One region of the Pseudoclavibacter sp. JSM 162008 genome, then DNA from elsewhere that is predicted to be linked to it. Evidence: predicted binding sites of a transcription regulator. Region 1 holds the regulator's gene; the other holds the start of a gene.
The links. The regulator HspR, encoded in region 1, represses chaperone genes until heat shock. The targets are predictions, from matches to a motif close to AAGTTGAGTCNNNNNGACTCAACTT.
Positions count from the first base shown of each region.

Region 2: ABVF28_RS05765 (Hsp20/alpha crystallin family protein) is a predicted target of HspR. The motif match lies at 1,689-1,713, and genes of this name have one in related genera.

Region 1 covers NZ_JBEWYX010000006.1:135,887-139,288, reverse strand. The annotation lists gene ABVF28_RS07110 (SDR family oxidoreductase) at 1-118, shown strand, start outside; gene ABVF28_RS07105 (helix-turn-helix transcriptional regulator) at 128-973, shown strand; gene ABVF28_RS07100 (heat shock protein transcriptional repressor HspR) at 1,426-1,941, opposite strand; gene ABVF28_RS07095 (DnaJ C-terminal domain-containing protein) at 1,950-2,960, opposite strand; gene ABVF28_RS07090 (nucleotide exchange factor GrpE) at 3,075-3,402, opposite strand, start outside.
Region 2 covers NZ_JBEWYX010000005.1:81,879-85,280, forward strand. The annotation lists gene ABVF28_RS05755 (rhodanese-related sulfurtransferase) at 1-591, opposite strand, end outside; gene ABVF28_RS05760 (DNA-3-methyladenine glycosylase) at 671-1,603, shown strand; gene ABVF28_RS05765 (Hsp20/alpha crystallin family protein) at 1,765-2,178, shown strand; gene ABVF28_RS05770 (xylulokinase) at 2,240-3,402, opposite strand, start outside.

The DNA of each region.
Region 1 (3,402 bases):
CCACATCGGCGGCCGCCCCGCCGAGCAGAAGCTCTACTCGCGAGTCACGAGCGAAGCGGATGCGCGCCGCCTGTGGGAGCTGTCCGAGCAGTTCGTCGCCGAGCACGCGGCCCGCTAGCCTCGCGTCATGGACAGAGCCCAGCTTGCCGACTTCCTCCGCAGTCGCCGCGAGGCGCTGCAGCCGGACGACGTCGGCCTGACGAAGGGGCCGCGCCGCCGGACGGCGGGCCTGCGGCGCGAGGAGGTCGCGGCGCTCAGCGACATGTCGGTCGACTACTACAGCCGACTCGAGCAGAGCCGCGGCCCGCAGCCGTCCGAGCAGATGCTCGCCGCGATCGCCCGCGGTCTGCGACTCACCGTGGCGGAGCGCGACCACCTCTTCCACCTCGCCGGCCACCAGCCGCCGAAGCGCACGATCCGCGGCGAGCACGTCGCGCCGGGGCTCATGCGCATCCTCGACCGGCTCGCCGACACCCCAGCCCAGGTCATGACGGCCATGGGCGAGACGCTCGTGCAGACGCCAGCGGCGCGGGCGCTGTTCGGCGACGAGACCCGCTTCACCGGCAACGCCCGCAGCGTCGTCTACCGCTGGTTCACCGACCCGGGCGCCCGCGACGTCTACCCAGATGACGACCACAAGAAGCTGGGCCGGGCCTTCGCCGCGGATGCGCGCAGCTTCGCGGCCCAACAGGGTCCGGGCTCGCGCGCGCAGCGGGTCGTGGACGCGCTCCTCGTCGAGAGCCCGGAGTTCGCCGAGATCTGGGCCGACCACGAGATCAACGCGACGCACGAACTCGAGAAGCGGGTGCAGCATCCCGAGACCGGGATGATCACCGTGCAGTGCCAGTTCCTCGTCGACCCCATGCAGGGCCAGACGCTCTTGGTTCTCACGGCGACACCAGGCACCCAGAACTACGACAAGCTGCAGCTGCTCTCCGTGCTCGGCACGCAACGCCTGACCGCGGGCGCCTGAAGCCGCGAGCGCCCGCCCCCGGTAGCGCAGCCGTCCCGCATCCACCACCGCGACCGCAACCGCCCCGCATCCACCACCGCGACCGCCCCGCATCCACCACAGCGACCGCCCCAGAAGTTGTGGTTTTGTGCTGTTGCGCCACTTCACAACGGCATCTCGCCACAACTCTGCGCCGCCTCGGATGCACGCGAAGCACACCCGCCAGGGATGCCAATGACGCCGCCGACACCGCCCTGCACCTGAGGCCACAGCCCCATCCCCCCCAGAGGACGCCCCATCCCGCAGGGGACAGAGTTGTGGCCCGGTGTCGTTCCCGCGAACGGGAACGACATCGGGCCACAACTTTCTGGAGTTCGGCGGCGGTAGCGGCAGCAACCGCAGAGTCAGCAGCGGCGGCAGCGGCAGCGGCGGCGGCGGCGGCAGAGAGTCCGCAGCCGCAGCCTCGACGCGCGTTAGTCGCTCGCGGGCTTCTTCGCGGTGGGCCGGCGCCTGCGCACCGTGCGCGGGCGGTCCGCCTCGACGTCAGACTCCGCCTCGTGGACTCGGGCCGGCCGCCACACGACGACCTCCGTGCGACGGGCCATGCGGCGCCCGTGCGCGAGCGGCACGACGTCGCCGCGCTCGCCAGCCGCGAAGACGCGACCGCCAAGCCTCGTGAGTCGCTCGTCGGCAAGCTCCGCCTCGAGCGCGCGTACGCGACGGCGCAGCCCGAGCACCTCGCGCTGCAACTCGAGCACGCGGGCGATGCCCTCCAAGCTCACGCCCTCGTTCGAGAGCACCGCGATCTCCCGCAGCTGCGCCACGTCGCGCAGCGAATAGCGCCGCACGCGGCCCGCCGTACGCTGCGGCGTGACCAGACCCATCCGGTCGTATTGCCGCAGGGTCTGCGGGTGCATGTTCGCGAGCTCGGCGGCCATGGCGATCGCGAAGATCGGGGCGTCCTCGTCGAGGTCGGAAGGGAGTGCCATGAGCGCCCCTACCTGCCTTGGCGGGCGAGGCGGAGGAGATCCTCGCGCGGGCTCTCGTCACCGGATGCGGCGACGAAGTCAGCGAGGGCCTTCTCTTGCGCGCTTGAGAGATGGTTCGGGACCGCGACCTCCAGGTGCACGAGCAGATCGCCCTTGCCCTTCTTCGTCTCGATGCCGCGGCCTTTGACGCGCAGCGTCTTGCCGTTCGGGGTGCCGGGCGCGACCTTCACGCGCACGGTGCCGCCGTCGACCGTGGGTACCTCGATGGTCGCGCCGAGCACTGCCTCCGCGAAGGAGACGGGCACGGTGACCTCAAGGTTGAGGCCCGAGCGGGTGAAGACGGGGTCCGGGCGCACCGTCACCGTGAGGATCAGGTCTCCCGCTTCGCCGCCGTTGGGGCTCTGGCCGCCCTTGCCGCGGAGTCGGATCTTCTGCCCGTCCTCGACGCCGGCCGGAACGCGCACCTTCACTACGCGTCCGTCCTGCCCCTGCAGCTCCACGGTGTCGCCCTTGATGGCGGTCATGAAACCGAGGGTCGTGGATGCGCTCTGGTCGCGGCCCTTCTGCGGTCCGGTCTGGAACCCGGCGGGGCGACCTGCGCCGCCGCCGAAGCTGCCGGCGCCGAATCCGCCGCCACCTCCGCCGAACATGGAGCCGAGGAGGTCCTCGAAGTCCGCATTCGACGCGCCTCGGCGCGCACCGCCGCCGTTGAACATCCCGCCGAACACGTCCTCGAAGCCCGCGCCTCCGGGGCCGCCTGGGCCCTGCTGGAAGCGGGCGCCGGAGCCCATCGCGCGCATCTGGTCGTACTCTGCGCGGTGCTCTGGGTCGGAGATCACCGAGTAGGCCTCGGAGATCTCCTTGAACTTCGCCTCAGCAGCGGTGTCTCCCGGGTGCGAGTCAGGGTGGTACTGACGCGCGAGCTTCCGGTACTGCTTCTTGAGGTCTTTTTCGTCTACGTCCTTCGATACGCCGAGCACCGCGTAGAAGTCCTTGTCAAACCAATCCTGACTGGCCATATGGTCCTTCTGTTCCTAGGAATGAGCATGTCTTCTGGATGAACACGAGAGGGGGCCCGCGTCTGCGGTGCCCCCTCCCGTGTTCGATCGGTGCGGGTGCGCCGATCGCGGTGCTTACGAAGCGGGTACGAACACCGCTGCCTTCGCGACGCGGACCACGCGGTCGCCGACCGTGTAGCCGCGCTCGACAACATCGGCGATGGTGTCGGTCGTGACGCTCGGGTTCGGCAGCTGCGCGATCGCCTCGTAGCGCTGCGGGTCGAAGGCCTCGCCGGCCTCGCCGTATGCGGTGAGGCCGAGGCGCTCGACTGCCGTGCGGAGCTTGTTGGCGATGACGGCCATGGGCGTGTCCTCGACGAGGTCGCCGTGCTTCTGGGCACGGTCGAAGTCGTCGAGCACCGGGAGGAGGGAGCGGAGCACTTCAGCCTTGGTGGCGTCGTAT
Region 2 (3,402 bases), on a different contig from region 1:
GCAGCGCACGCCTCCCGTGCAGTAGGTGACGACGGGCTTCGACTTCAGCTCGTCGTACTTGCCGGACTCGAGCTCGGCGATGAAGTCACGGGTTGTGCCCGTCTCTGGCACGACGGCGCCCTCGAAGCGGCCGATCTGGGCCTCGATGGCGTTGCGTCCGTCGAAGAAGACGACGTCGTCGCGCGACTCGACCAGTGCGTGGAGTTCGTCAGGGGCAAGGTGGGTGCCGCCGCCGACCACGCCGTGCTCGTCGACCTCCAGTTCCCCGGGCGCCCCGAAGCTCACGATCTCGTCCCGCACCTTGACGCTGAGGCGCGGGAAGTCGAGGCTCTGTCCGTTCTCATCGAGGCCGGTGCCCTCCGACCACTTGTAGTCGGCGTCCTTGAATGCCGCGTACTCGCGGGTGGTGCGCACGTACCGCTTGAGCGCGTCGAGCTCCCCGCCGAGGGTGCCGTTGATGCCGTCCTTCGAGATCAGGATGCGCCCGCGCAGCCCCAGCGACGCCGCGAGGTCTCGCTGCCAGAGGCGGATCGCCTCCGGATCGGCGAGGGGCGCGAAGGCGTAGTAGAGCACGATCTTGGGGACAGCCATGCGGTCGATTTTAGGTGAGCGGCGGGGCTCCGAGCGTCGAGGGGGCGCGGATGTCGGTGGGTCTGCGTACCCTTGCCGCATGCCAGATCGGGTCATGACGCTCTATCGGCCGGCGCTGCCGGTCGATGTCGTGCAGACCCTGTCGCCGCTCATGCGGGGCCGGCGCGACCCGACCTGCTGGATGCACCCGGTCTCGAGGGACGTGTGGCGCACGTCGCACGCGCTCGCGGGCGGGGCGACGACCGTCTTCCGGCAGGCGCGGGACGGGGTCCGCATCGTGTCGTGGGGCGAGGCCGCGGAGATCGCGGTCGACGAAGCCCCGGTCCTCCTTGGTCGCGATGACGACTGGAGCGAGCTGCGCCTCGAGGCGCTCCCCGAGCTGGCGGATGTGCGGCGTCGCAACGAGGGGCTCCGGCTCCCGAAGTCGGGGGCGGTCTTCGAGGCGCTCAGTGCCGCCATCATCGAGCAGAAGATCACGGGCCTCGAGGCGCATCGAGCGTGGGACATCCTGCACCGCGACTACGCGGATGCCGCGCCCGGCCCGGCCGGCCTTGTGCCGCGCCACCTGCGGCTTCCGCTCACACCGGAGCAGTGGCGGCGCATCCCGAGCTGGGACTGGCATCGGGCGGGCGTCGATCACTCCCGGACGGGTACCGTCATCCGCTCCGCGACGGTCGCGTCGGCGCTGGAGCGCACGGCGAGCCTGCCAACCGGGTCGGAGGAGCCACTGCGCCGCCTCCGCTCGATCGTCGGCGTCGGCGTGTGGACGGCAAACGAGACCGTGCAGCGCTCGCACGGTGACCCGGACGCGCCGAGCTTCAGCGACTACCACATCCCCAACATGGTGGGGTGGGCGCTCGCGGGCTGCGACGTCGACGACGACGGCATGCGGGAGCTGCTCGAGCCGTGGCGGGGGCATCGCGAGCGGGTCGTGCGCCTCATCAAGCTGGCTGGCAACCCGCGCCCGAAGCATGGCGCGCGCATGACCGTGCAGGACCACCGCTTCCACTGACGGGGGTCGTTCGCCCACGGCTGACGCGGTTTTCAGCAAACTTTCTGGCACTCGGCCTGGTCGAGTGCTAATTTTCTGAGCAAGGAAGTTGACACCAGTCGACTCAATTTCACCGCAGTCGCTCACGATCGTGAGAGTGCGTACAAGGAAGGGAAAACGACATGGCACGCGTCTTCGATCCGTTCCAGGAGATGGAACGACTTTTCCAGGGAGCGCCGAACAGTCCGCGTTCGATGCCCATCGACCTCTACCGTGAGGCCGACCACTACATCCTCACCGCCGACCTGCCCGGCATCGACCCCAGCTCGATCGACGTCGACCTCGACGGCCAGCAGCTCACGATCCGCGCCGAGCGCAGCACCGTGAACGCCGAGGGTGCCAAGTGGCTCGTGCGTGAGCGCAACGGCGGCAGCTACCTGCGCCAGTTCACGCTCGGCCAGGGCCTCGACACCGAGCGCATCGCCGCGAGCTACGAGCACGGCGTGCTGACCGTGACGGTTCCCGTCAGCGAGCGCGCGAAACCGCGCAAGATCGAGATCGAGACCGGCACGAAGGTCGAGACCATCCAGGCGTAGCCGACAGGCGACGCAGCAGAAGGGGGGCAGTGCGATCTCACACTGCCCCCTTCGCGATGTCTCAGACGGAACGCAGGCCCTTGCCTGACTCCTCGGAGTCCCGCGCGAGTTCCGCGGCCGCCGCGAACCGGGCTCGAAGCGCCGCATCAGGCGCCGGCTCCAGGTGGGCGATGGTCTCGACGGGCCAGTCGGGGCGGCTGCCGGTCGCGATCCAGGCGGCCTGGCGGGCTGCGCCGTCGGCGACGTACTCGCCGGGCGCGGGGATCTCGACGGGAACCTCGAAGAGGGTCGGGGCGACGGCGCGCACGCCCTCGCTCAGAGCGGCGCCGCCGATGAGCATGACGCGCTTCGCGTCGACGCCGAGCGCGCGGTGCGCATCGAGGGCCTGTGCGAGGCTGCCGAGCATGCCCTCGACCGCGGCGCGGGCGAGGTTCTCGCGTGTGAAGGATCCACGCGTCATGCCGAGCAGGGATGCTGTCGCGTCCGGCAGGTCAGGAGTGCGTTCGCCGTCGAGGTACGGCACGAACGCGAGCCCGCCGGAGCCCACGGGGGCGGACGCGGCCAGCCGGCCGAACTCTGCGTGGTCCACGCCGAGCACGGTTGCGGTCGTGTCGATGACGCGCGCCGCGTTCAGCGTGGCGGACAGGGGGAGGAACTCGCCCGTCGCGTCGGCGAATCCCGCAAGACCGCCGTTCGGGTCGACAACCGGCCGCTCGGCGACCGAGAACACGGTGCCGGAGGTGCCGATGGAGACGACCACGTCGCCGGCACGGGCGTTGAGACCGAGCGCGGCACCCGCGTTGTCACCGGCTCCCGCGGCGACGAGCACGCCAGCCGGGGTCTTGCCGGCGACCTCGGACGGGCCGAGCACGCGCGGGAGGATGACGTCGTGGCCGAGCGCCGCGACGAGCAGCTCGCGGTCGTAGTCGCCGGTGAACGGTGACCAGTAGCCGGTTCCGGAAGCGTCGGAGCGGTCGGTCGTGAGCTTCGTCAGGTCGGGGCCGAGGGGGCTCTCGTCGGCGGGGCCGTAGCCGAGGAGCCGCCACGTGAGCCAGTCGTGGGGGAGTGCGACGGCGGCGACACGCGCCGCGTTCTGTGGCTCGGCATCCCGAAGCCAGCGGAGCTTCGTGATGGTGAAGGAGGCGACCGGTACGAGGCCCGTGCGCTCGACGAGCGTCTCCTGCCCGAACTCCGCGATGAGGTCACGGGCGGCAGCCGCGCTGC